2 regions of the Actinopolyspora sp. BKK2 genome follow, and region 2 is predicted to be linked to the other one. Evidence: riboswitches for the same ligand, from Rfam matches in the RefSeq annotation. Region 2 holds a riboswitch; the other holds the start of a gene.
What was found. A riboswitch is a leader RNA that binds a small molecule or an ion and turns the genes downstream of it on or off. The one in region 2 is predicted to bind cobalamin.
Positions count from the first base shown of each region.

Region 1 (5,976 bases), on a different contig from region 2:
TGGCCCCGTTCACGGTTTCCGAGCGCGCCTGGGAGCGCAGGGTGGAGAAGCCGACCACCTGGTACCTGGACCTGGGGCTGATCGGCAACTACGTGAACGGCGGGAGCTCGGGCGGTCGCGCGTACCACCACACGGCTCCCACCGCTATGGTGGCCTCCCTGCACGCGGCTCTCGGCCGGATCCTGCAGGAGGGCATGCCGGTGGTGACCGAAAGGCACCGGGCCGCAGGCGAAGCCCTCCAGGCGGGGCTGCAGGAGATGGGGCTGAACCTGTTCGCCGCGGAGGGCAGCAGGCTGCACCAGCTCACGAGCGTGTGGGTCCCCGAGGGCGTGGACTCGGCCGGTGTGCGCAAGCAGCTGCTGAACGACTACGGCATCGAGATCGGTGGCGGTGCGGGGCAGTTCGCCAACAGCGTGTGGCGGATAGGCCTCATGGGCAACAACGCCCGCCTCGACCGCGTCGAGATGCTGCTGGGCGCGCTGCGCAAGGTGCTCGGCCGGTGAAGCTCGGGTGATCCGGCGGGCCGTGTGCTCGGCCGGAAAAGCGGTGCGAGCACACGGCCCGGACGGGTACGCTCCTCTTCAGGCGGTCGCCGGCGTCGAGCAGCCGGACACGGCAATCGCTCGACACTGCACCGTTCACGTAGGAGCAGCCGGTCAGATGCAGCAACCTTCCTGGACGGTCAGGCGGGCGACGGTCGACGACGTCCCCGCGATCGCGCGCATCAACGTCGCGAGCTGGCGCAGTGCCTATCGGAATCTCGTCCCCGAGGAAGCGCTCACCGAGCTCGACTCCGACGAGATCGCCCGGTCCTATCGCGAGCTGCTCGCTAGTCCGGTACCCGAAAGGGCGATCCTGCTCGCCCGTCGCGCCGACACGATCGCCGCGTTCAGCGGTGTCTCCCCGGTACGCGTCCCGCAGCGCGACGCCTACCCCGAACACCGGACCGGCGAGCTCGTCAGTCTGTACGCCGACCCGCAGTGGCTGGGGCGCGGAGCGGGACGTGCCGTGCACGACGCCGCCCTGGGGCATCTCGCGGACCACGGCTTCACCCGTGCCGTGCTCTGGATCCTCGAGGGAAACGATCACGCGGCGGACTTCTACCAGCGTCACGGTTGGACTCCGGACGTCGTCGAGCGTCACGTCGAACTCGCGGGACGGCTGATCCCGCTGCGGCGCTGGTCGCATCCGCTCTCCTGAAGGAGGACGCCGGGCAGGGGCCGAGGAACGTGCCTCGGAGCCGTGCGGAAGTGCTCACACGAAGAGCGGATTCTCCGCCGTCGCCTCGACGCAGCCACCGGGAGCATCTTCATCACGTTAGGAGCCGGACTGGCCCTCAACGATGACCAGCACCGTCCGCGGGCGCCCCATTCGGCACCCGGGCGGGTGTCATCGGGACGGCTGGAAGAGTCGGAAATCGGGTGAGGTGGAGTACTAGGATCGTCACAGTGGTGCGTCCCGCGACAACGTCCGACCTCCCAGCACTGCAAGCCGTCGAACGAGCTGCCGGTGAGCCCTTCCGTGAATTGGGCATGGACGCCGTCGCAGATGACGACCCGCCCTCCCTTCCGGAACTGCGAGGGTTCGCCGAAGCCGGACACGCGTGGGTCATCGACCGGCACGAGCAGGTCGCCGCCTACCTGCTCGCGCGGGTTCTTGACGGCTGCGCCCACATTGAGCAGGTCTCGGTCCACCCTCACCACGCCCACCAGCGGCTCGGCGTCGCCCTGGTGGAGCACCTAGCAGACTGGGCACGCCGCCGTGGATTGCCCGCACTCACCCTGACGACGTTCCGCCACGTCGATTGGAACGGACCGTACTACCTCCGGTGCGGATTCCGGTGGCTGTCCGAATCCGAGATCACTCCGGGGCTGCGAGAGCTCCGCGCCCGCGAAGCGGCCCACGGCCTCGACAGGTGGGACCGCGGATGCATGCGGCGCGATCTCACCTGACCGGGAGCCGGCCGCGACCCCGTCGCACGGCGCGATCACGGTGCGCCGAGAATCACGCCGAACCCTGCGTCGATGCCGCGCCCCCGGTGAGGAAGTTCACCATGATTGACCTCCTGCCCCTGTTCGGGTGAGGATGCTCCGCGCCGCACGGCGAGGAACTCGGTGCGACTCCGAGACGGTCCCGCCACTGTGACCGGGAAGCGGCTCCCATCAGGCCACGGCTCAGTCGAGCTGGAAGGCGGGAGTGACGCGTCGATCCGGAAGTCAGGAAACTCCCTGCGGCCCGCGCGCCGAACCGCGACGCGCGGAACCGATCCCTCGGGCGAGGAGACCCAGGAGGTCCGCACGCATGACTTCTGCCGAACAGCCCGTCGCACGAGAACCCGGCCGCCGGGCCGTCGGCCAGCGGGGCAGGGTGACGCTGGTCTTCCTGGCGCTGGCCCTGCTGCACCTGCTGGGCTGGGGCGGCTACCTGCTCTACCAGAGCTCGCCCGGTGCGGCGGGCGGTCTGGCCGCCGCCGGAACGGCGGCCTACGTGCTCGGACTGCGCCACGGCTTCGACGCCGATCACGTCGCCGTGATCGACGACGCGACCCGCCTGCTCATGCAACGCGGTAAACGCCCCGTGTCCACGGGAATGTGGTTCGCCCTGGGGCACTCCAGCGTGGTGCTGCTGCTCGCCGTGGTCGTCGCCTTCGTCGCCGGTGTCACGGCGAAGGGCTGGGCCGAGAGCTTCGGGGCGCACACCGCGCTGTTGGTGGACGCCTTCGTGGTGATCGTGCTGGGCACGCTCGCGGTGCTCAACGCGCTGGTGCTCAAGGACGCGGTGCGGTTGCTGCGCAGGGCGCGCACCTCGGAGGTCGACGACTCCGAGGTCGAGGAGGTCCTCGGCAGGCGTGGCCTGCTGGCCCGGGTGCTGCGCGGCAGGATGCGCGCGTTCATCGGGAGCTCGTGGCACCTCTTCGTGATCGGCCTGCTGTTCGGACTCGGGATGCAGACGGCCACCGAGATCACCGTGCTCGCCCTCGTGACGCCAGCGGAGGTGCCGACCCTGCCCCTGCTGAGCCTGCCGCTGCTGTTCGCCGCGGGAATGTGCACAGTGGACAGCGTGGACGGGATGCTGATGTCGCGTGCCTACACCTGGTCGCTGGCGCGGCCGGTGCGCAGGCTCTGGGTGAACGTCGCCACGACGGCGCTGACCGTGGGGCTGGCGGCGGTGATCGGAGTCGTCGTGCTCGCCGGTGTGCTGGCCGAGCTCGGAGTGTCACCGGCCGGAGCAGTGGCGGGTATCGGTGATCACTTCGAGCTTCTCGGGTATCTGACGCTGGCGGCTTTCATGGCAACATGGGGAGGCGCCGCGCTCTGGTGGAGGCTCTTCGGGACCAGGACCCCGCGCTCCGCGCGCGCCCGTGCGCGTTGACCGAACGCGAACAGCGACAGCTTTGTACCGCGACCCCGCCGACGTCGCCGGGGGTGCAGATCGACAGGAACGACTACCCAGATGAGCTCGCACAGTCAACATCACTACTTCGCCGGACTCGACCTGCAGGACAAGCGGGTGGTGGTCGTCGGGGCCGGAACCGTGGCGCAACGCCGCATCCCCCGGTTGCTCAAGGCGGGGGCGCGGATCGAGGTCGTGTCCCCCGAGGCCACGCCGGCGGTCGAGGGCATGGCCGAATCGGGAGAGCTGGTGTGGCATCGCCGTCCCTACGACAGCGGTGACCTGGACGGTGCCTGGTACGCGGTGGCCTGCACCTCGGACAGCGAGGTCAACGCGAGGGTGGTCGCCGAGGCGGAGCAGGACCGCGTGTTCTGCGTGCGCGCCGACGACGCGGCGCGGGGAACGGCCGTGACCCCGGCGGTGGCCGAGCACAACGGGCTGCTGCTCGGAGTGCTCGGCGGGGGAGACCACCGAAGGTCCGCGGTGGTCAAGGAAGCACTGTCCGAGGCGCTGCGCACCGGCGTGATCGACGAGCACGTGGAACCGCACGAACCGGGCGTGGCCCTGGTCGGCGGTGGTCCGGGGGATCCTGACCTGATCACGGTCCGCGGGCGTCAGCTGCTCGGGCGGGCCGATGTGGTCATCACCGACAGGCTCGCCCCGCGGGAGCTGCTCGAGGAGCTCGGGCAGCACGTGGAGGTGATCGACGCATCCAAGATCCCCTACGGACGTGCGGCGAACCAGTCCGTGATCAACGAGATGCTGATCGACCGGGCCAGGGCGGGCAAGTTCGTGGTGCGCCTCAAGGGCGGTGACCCGTACGTCTACGGGCGCGGTTTCGAGGAACTGCTCGCCTGCGTGGAGGCCGGAGTCGCGGTGACGGCCGTGCCGGGGATAACCAGCGCCTTCGCGGCTCCCGCCATCGGAGACGTCCCCGTGACGCACCGGGGGGTGGCGCACGAGGTGGTCGTGGTCTCCGGGCACGTGGGACCGCACGACGAGCAGTCGCTCGTCGACTGGCCCGCGCTGGCCCGGTTGAACGGGACCCTCGTGCTGATGATGGCCGTCAAGCGGATCCGCGAGTTCGCCGACGTGCTGCTCGAGCACGGCAGGGAACCGAGCACACCGGTCGCGGTGGTGCAGGAGGGCACCATGCAGGGGCAGCGGACGCTGCGCAGCACGCTGGACGGAATAGCCGACGCCGTGGAAGGGGCGGGGATCGAACCGCCCGCCGTGGTGGTCATCGGTGCGGTCGCGGGGCTGGCCCCCGAACGCCCCGCCTGACCCCCGCGGGTTCGCGTTCGGTCTCGAACGCCTCCCGCTGCCGGTTCGGCCGTCGGCCGGGTTCCTCGCGGAGACGGAGCCGATGTCGTGCAGGACGCTCCTCGGGGAGTGGGGAGCCCCTGAAACGGAAGAACTTCGTCGAACACGCTCCCAGCATGGGGCGAGCGTCCGGGATGCGGAACTCCCGGAACTGGAAGTTGTGGATGCACGGGGCCGCCGTGGATGTTCTCCGGCCGGGCTGTTGGGGGAGTCGGGGCTTTCTCCGGCGCGGCGGAGCAGAAACGCGCCACCCGAGCTGACCGGATCCGCCGCGGGGGATCCCGCGAGGACGGCCCCGACGTCGTGCGAACCGCTCCCGACGTCGGGGCACCCGCTCACGAGACCTCGGGAGGTTTCGCCGAGCGAGTGCCCACGACAGGGGAGGGCGGGGAGAGCCCCGGTCAGCTCTCGCCCGGTCCGTCCTCCAGATCACCCTCGACCTGCAGGTAGACCTCCCGCAGCCCCTGCAGCGTCTCCGGGTCCGGCTCGGCCCACAGCTCACGGTCGGCCGCCTCCAGCAGCCGCTCCGCGATGCCGTGCAGCGCCCACGGGTTGGACTCGGTGAGGAACTTCTGGTTCTGCTCGTCGAAGACGTAGGTCTCGGCGAGCTTCTCGTACATCCAGTCCCCGACGACGCCGGTCGTGGCGTCGTAGCCGAACAGGTAGTCCACCGTGGCCGCGAGCTCGAAAGCACCCTTGTAGCCGTGCTCGCGCATCGCCGAGACCCAGCGCGGGTTGACCACCCGGGAGCGGAAGACCCGGGAGGTCTCCTCGTGCAGCGAACGGGTGCGGATCGAATCGGGGCGCGAGCTGTCCCCGATGTATGCCGCGGGGGAGTCCCCGGTCAGCGCGCGCACGGTGGCCACCATGCCGCCGTGGTACTGGAAGTAGTCGTCGGAGTCGGCGATGTCGTGCTCGCGGGTGTCGGTGTTCTTCGCGGCGACCGAGATGCGGCGGTAGGCGTTCTCCATGTCCTGCCTGGCCGCGACGCCGTCCAGGTCGCGTCCGTAGGCGAACCCGCCCCAGACGGTGTAGACCTCGGCGAGGTCGGAGTCGTCCCGCCAGTTGCGGCTGTCGATCAGCGACAGCATCCCCGCGCCGTAGGCGCCGGGCTTGGAGCCGAAGATCCGCGTGGTCGCGCGCCGTCGATCCCCGTGCTCGGCGATGTCGGCACGGGTGTGCGCGCGGACGAAGTTCCACTCGTCGGGTTCGTCGAGATCGGAGACCAGCTGGAACGCGTCGTCGATCAGGTTGACCACG
Region 1 covers NZ_JAANTE010000003.1:466,134-472,109, reverse strand. Annotated here, with positions in the region: gene G9Q41_RS08995 (alanine--glyoxylate aminotransferase family protein) at 1-503, shown strand, start outside; gene G9Q41_RS08990 (GNAT family N-acetyltransferase) at 661-1,200, shown strand; gene G9Q41_RS08985 (GNAT family N-acetyltransferase) at 1,533-1,952, shown strand; cobalamin riboswitch at 2,105-2,227, shown strand; gene G9Q41_RS08980 (nickel transporter) at 2,302-3,372, shown strand; gene cobA (uroporphyrinogen-III C-methyltransferase) at 3,454-4,677, shown strand; gene cobN (cobaltochelatase subunit CobN) at 5,118-5,976, opposite strand, start outside.
Region 1: linked by a shared signal. The riboswitch ahead of G9Q41_RS08980 (nickel transporter) and the one ahead of G9Q41_RS13645 (iron ABC transporter permease) in region 2 are both predicted to bind cobalamin.

Region 2 (5,976 bases):
CGGCCCGCTGCCGCACCCCGAACAGCTCGCCGAGGTTGCGGATGTCGGTGTACAGCGCCCGCAGCGGGGGCATGATGCCGCGCGCGTCCCGGGCACCGCTCCGACGGCAGGACTCGCTGAGCACGTAGGAGTCGATGCCGGCCTTCTCCAGGCGTTCGGGGGTGAAGCGCTCCGTCTCGCCGAACCCGTAGTTCCAGCCCGCGAAGACCATGTCCGCCCCGGCGGCCCGGACCCCCTCCATGCCGATCTCCTCGCCGAGGTGCGGTGTCCGTTCGAACTTCGCGGACCAGGGCGAGCTCCGCACCCCGTTGCGCTGTCCGTCGGACAGGAAGTAGCCGGCCATCCTGTCCTCGAGCCCGAGCGCGAACATGATCTCGGTGATCCCGATGTCGTTGGTGACCACCCTCCGCGGTGGCCGGTCGAAAGTGCGCTGCCGCTCGCAGTTGTCCAACCTCACCGGGAAGCGTTCCGGGGGCTCGCCCGAGGACGTGGTGGCCACCCTGGCGCCGCACCCCCCGAGCAGCAGGACACCGGACATCAGCAGGGAAACGCCTGCGAGTGCTTTCCGCCGGATGCGCACTGTGGATCTCATCCTTTCGGTGGTTCGGCCGTGCCGGAGCCGGTGGCCGGGGCGAACAGCAGCTGGGGGACGTCGCTGTCGGGGTGGCGGACGACGTGCGCGCGCACCCCGAAGACGTCGCCGACGACTTCGGGGGTCAGCACCTGCCCGGGAGGGCCACCGGCCACCACGTGCCCGCCGCTGAGCACGTAGACCTGGTCGCACCAGGCCGCGGCCAGGTTGAGGTCGTGCAGCGCGGTCAGCGTGGTCATGCCCAGCCGGCGCACCAGGGACAGCACCTCCAGCTGGTGCCGGATGTCGAGGTGGTTCGTGGGTTCGTCCAGCACGAGCAGCTCCGGTCGCTGCACGAGCGCTCGCGCGATGAGCACCCGCTGCTTCTCACCGCCCGAAAGCGACAGCACGCTCCGCTCCGCCAGGTGCGCGCAGCCCACGGCGCGCAGCGCCTCCGCGTGGGCGCGGTCGCGTTCCTCCCGCCCCGTTCCGCGGTGCGGGGTGCGGCCCATCTCGACGACCTCGGTGACCGTGAAGTCGAATTCGGACTGGGACTCCTGGGTCAGCGCGGCCATCAGGCGGGCGCTCTCCCGCAGGGACATCGCGGAGACGTCCGAGCCGCCGAGCCGGACCTCGCCCCGGTCGGGGCGCAGGGTCCGGTACACGCAGCGCAGCGTGGTCGACTTGCCGCTCCCGTTGGGCCCGACCAGCCCCACGAGCGCGCCCGAAGCGACGTGCACGTCCACGTCCCGGACGAGTCGCACGCCCGCCGCGGACACGTCGACACCTTCCACGTCCAGGTCCATCAGTTACCTCCCAGCGCGTTTCCGCGGCGGCGCATCAGCAGCAGGAAGCACGGAACACCGATCGCCGCGGTGATCACACCGAGCGGGAGCTGTTCGGGGGCGGCGACGGTCCGCGCGAGCAGGTCCGTCCACACCAGGAACACCGCACCGGCGAGGGGAGCCAGCAGCAGCACCCGGCGGTGGTCGGCCCCGACGAGCAGCCGCGCCAGGTGCGGCAGCATCAGCCCGACGAAGCCGACGGCTCCGCTGACCGCCACGAGCACACCGGTCACCGCGGCGGCCACCACGAACAGCTCGCGGCGGAAACGCGCCGGGCTCACCCCCAGCGTGGTGGCGGTTTCATCGCCCATGGCCAGGGCGTTGAGCCTGCGGGCCGACAGCAGCAGGTAGCAGAGTCCGCAGGCGACCACCACCGTGGCCACCGGCAGCGAGTTCCAAGTGACGCCGCCCAGGCTGCCGAGCAGCCAGAACATGGTGGACTTGGCCGCGTTGCCGTTCGGAGCCTGGAAGATCAGCAGCGTGGTGACGGCGGAGAACCCGTAGGACATCGCCGTTCCGGTCAGCACCAGCCGCAGCGGGGCGAGCCCGTTCGAGGTGCGGGCGATGGCGTAGACGAGCGCGGTGGCGCACAGCGCGCCGAGGAAGGCGGCCGTGGACAGGGCGTACAACCCCAGCGCACCGAGGATCCCGTACAGCGCGACCGCGCTGGCTCCCACCGAGGCTCCGGAGGAGATGCCGAGCACGAACGGGTCGGCCAGGGCGTTGCGCACCATGGCCTGGGTGGCGACCCCAACAGCGCTCAACCCGGCTCCGACCACCGCGGCCAGCAGCACCCTGGGCAACCGGACGTCCCGGATTATGTAGTAGATGCCGGCGTCCTCGGCCGGGATCACTCCGCCGCGCACTGCTTCGCGGAGCAGTGCGACGGTCTTGCCGAGGGGAATGCCGGTGGGGCCCAGCGCGACTCCGCACACGACGGAGCCGAGCAGCGCGACCCCCAGCAGCAGGCACAGCAGCGGAAGGCGGAGCCTGCCGGGACGTTGCCCGCGCGGTGCCGCTCGAAGCTGAGCCGTATCGCACAACCCGGGGACCTTTCTGCGTTGCAGACCACGCGAAGGCACCCGGCGCGCACGTGTCCACCCGGGACGGGTGTCGTGCTCGGGCTCCCTCCCCGCAGTCCTCGACGGTGGTGGAGCTTTCCGCGCCCTCACCGGGTCCGCTTCCGGGAGGGCGCCGCGACGACGTCGGGCTCTCGGGCTTGCTCACGCGAGCTCACCGTTGCGGGTCAGCGCCGGATTCGCACCGGACTTCCCCCGAGCGCCGTCGTTGTGGTTTTCCTGCGGGCGGATCTTCTGCCAAATGTTGGCGATTGTCCATGCTTTGTGCGGCTGGCCACAGCCGAGCGCGCTCGGCACCGGGGAGGTGACCGGGGAGAAGCCCGTGGAACGGGAGTTGTCCGATGTGGCGGGAACTTTCCGGTGCGTTCCACCCGGTGCGGGGCGCGCCGCGCGCACCGCGCCGTCGTGGTGCCGGGCGTCGTGGTGCTGTTCGAGGGGCGGGCAAGCCCCGCGACAGCGGGCGGTGAACCAACCGTTCGCCGGGAAAACCGGTGGAGAGGGTGAGGCCGGCGGGATTCGAACCCGCACTGGCTAGGACGTAGTCACAAGGGGCGAATTGGAGGGAGCGACATATGTCGAAAACGACCGTTTCTCGGCGTGGACGCGGCACGAACCAGCGCCGAAGCCGCTCACCTCGAAGGCGAGACCGCGAAAGTTGAGGAGTAAACCGCGAAGTCGGAGGCGCGGGCGGCGAAGTCAGCGGCCGGAGGATCGCAGCGATGAGCGAGCACCGAGCCGAGTGTGCCGAGCTGCGAGCCGAACGTCCTCGCCGAGTTCGTGCGTCAGCTCTCGTCGAGTGCGCGCTCCGCATAGGTGATCAAGTTCTGACAGATGTGGCAGTGCGTCGGGACCTCCACGCTGGCCATGTCGAGCTTGTAGAGCCAGAACGGCGGGAAGCTCTCGCCGTCCTCACCGGCCTCGAAGGCTGCCCGTCCCTCCTCGGTCAGACGCTCGATCTCAGCGAGGTACTGGTCAGTCATGTGGTAGAATTCCTCGAAGCCGTGCTCGCGCACGTACTCGAAGTTGAATCGGATCGACTCGAGTGCGATCGGGAACGGATGCAGTCCGAAGTGACCCCGCATACCCTCGACCAGCTCGTCGACGTCTGCCGATCGGACCACCGCGTCCAACCGCGCCCAACGCCCCGACTCGCGGTAGTCGGTAAGTTGGGTAGCGATCAACTGTCGGGCAGCGGCGAGGTTGTCCCGTTTTTCGTCGAACAGGCGCAGCGCCGCGTCCCGCGCCTCGGAGCTTCCTGTTTCGTGGGCCTCCTTCACGGCCGCCACCAAGTGCGTCACGATCGCACCGTCGGCGGACATCTGCGCGCCGAACTGTCCCCACTTCGCGGGTATACCCTGCTCGGCGATGCTGTCGAGGAACCGAGTACCACTGAAAGTCACGATCGGACCTCCGCGTGCTGACCAATGATCCTGTCCGGCACACGCTAGACAGGAATACGATTTGATCACGCCGCCGAACGGGTACCGCTTGTTGACTCATTCGGGTGGCGTGGTCAGCACCCCGCGAACAGTCGCGCTCACATCGTCCAGCGGTACCGTTTGCTGAGCTCCCGTGGTCAGGTCACGCACGGTCACACGCTCACTGGCCCAATCGTCGGCGCCGATGATGACCACGGCTTGTGCTCCGGCTTTCGCTGCGCGGGAGAGTTCCTTGCCGAGCTTGCGTACCTCCAACGGCGTGGTTGTGCGCAGTCCGGCCGAGCGCAGCGAGCGCGCCGCACGACGGGCAGGCTCGAACAGAGTCCCTTGAGTGGGGATGACGACGACATCGACGTCGCTGCGCGGTTGCGGCAACAGACCGTGAGTGTCCAGGAAGTCGATGATGGTGACATCGCCCATGCCGAACCCGAAGCCGGGAATCTCCTTCGAGGAGTACAACCCGACCAGGTTGTCATAGCGTCCCCCACCGAACAGAGAGCGCCGGTTCGTCGGGTCCGTGTCGAACACCTCGAACACCGTCGATGTGTAATAGTCGAACCCGCGGACGATCAGTGGATCGAATTCCACGAGATCCGCGGCGTCGGTATCGAGCACCTGCAGCAACCGCGACTCGTCGCGCACCTCCTGCGGCAGCTCCCGCACGGCGGCGGGACCATCCTTGACGATCTGACCGAGGCGGGCGAATTGCTCGTCCGACAATCCGATTTCGGCCGCGTCGGCCGCGAGCGCATCGTGGGTGACCTTCTCCCAGCGGTCAAGCAGGTTCGCGGTGGCGCGGATCTGCTCGTCCGGCACCTCGACGATGTGGCGTAGCAGTGCGTCCAGCAGCACCCGGTCACTGACGCGCAACCGGTACATGTCCGTGGTAGCTCCCAAAGCGGCCATCATGTCGTGGATCAGCTCGAAGAACTCCACTTCGACGGCTGTGCTCGTCGAGCCGAACAGGTCAACGTTGATCTGCCAGTGCTCGCGCACCCGGCCGCGCTGCGGACGTTCGTAGCGGTGACAGTTCGGGTGCGAGTACCAGCGCACGGGGAACGTCAGTTTGCCCGCGTTGCCCGCGATCATGCGCGCTACCGACGGTGTCATCTCCGGGCGCAGCGCCAGTCGCCGTCCTCCCTGATCCGTCAGCGTGTAGAGCTGCTGTGAGACGATCTCTTGCGAGGATTTTGCCTCGTAGATCTCGACCGGTTCCAACTGCGGACCGTCGTAGCGCTGGTATCCGTACCGTTCGAGCACGTCGTAGAGCCGATGGAACACCTGCGTGCGGATCGACATCTCGTCGGGCAGGAAGTCGCGAGTTCCGCGATACGGCTCGGTCGGCAGGTACTCGGCCACGGTTGTCCCTCGTTGCAGATCGACAGTGGTAAGGCAGTACTCAGGGTAACCGAGGCCGATTGCCACCGTTGCGGCGCTCGCAGCACCGTCAATCGAGTGCCGCCGTCAGGAAGCACCACGGCCGGACGCGCGAACCCCCGATATCCCGCGTATCTTGCTCGTCTCGCGGGAGCATCGGGGTGTTGTGTTTCGGGCCAGGTCTCGACTGCTGTGGCTGAGTCCGGCGCGGAGCAGCTGTGGAACTTCGTCTTCACTGGTAAGTGAGGCCGGCGGGATTCGAACCCGCACTGGCTAGGACCTAAACCTAGTGCCTCTGCCTGTTGGGCTACGGCCCCCTGCGGCACAGAGTACCGATAGGATCCGACTCGGCCCGGGACGGCCCCGATTCGGGCGAGTCCACGACACGGCCAGCGTGGCCGCCCGTTGGTGCCGTGGTGTGATCTACGCTGTGCACAGCCGGGTGCCGAATCGGGGATGTGGTGCCCCCGGCCGCGTACCTTCGATCACCGCAACCAGGCCGACCACGACCCCAGAAGTACGAGGAGGACAGGTGGCCCGCGATCCCGACGCCATCCAGCGCGACATCGAGAAGGCACGCGAGTCGCTCGCTGCCTCGTTGGACGAGCTGGAGACCAAGGCCAACCCGACGCGCGCCGTGGAAGCAGGCAAAGCCGGTTTGCAGG
Region 2 covers NZ_JAANTE010000005.1:322,022-327,997, forward strand. Annotated here, with positions in the region: gene G9Q41_RS13635 (ABC transporter substrate-binding protein) at 1-592, opposite strand, end outside; gene G9Q41_RS13640 (ABC transporter ATP-binding protein) at 589-1,377, opposite strand; gene G9Q41_RS13645 (iron ABC transporter permease) at 1,377-2,393, opposite strand; cobalamin riboswitch at 2,603-2,745, opposite strand; gene G9Q41_RS13650 (hypothetical protein) at 3,278-3,895, opposite strand; gene hisS (histidine--tRNA ligase) at 3,992-5,293, opposite strand; tRNA gene G9Q41_RS13660 (tRNA-Leu) at 5,555-5,628, opposite strand; gene G9Q41_RS22720 (DUF3618 domain-containing protein) at 5,844-5,976, shown strand, end outside.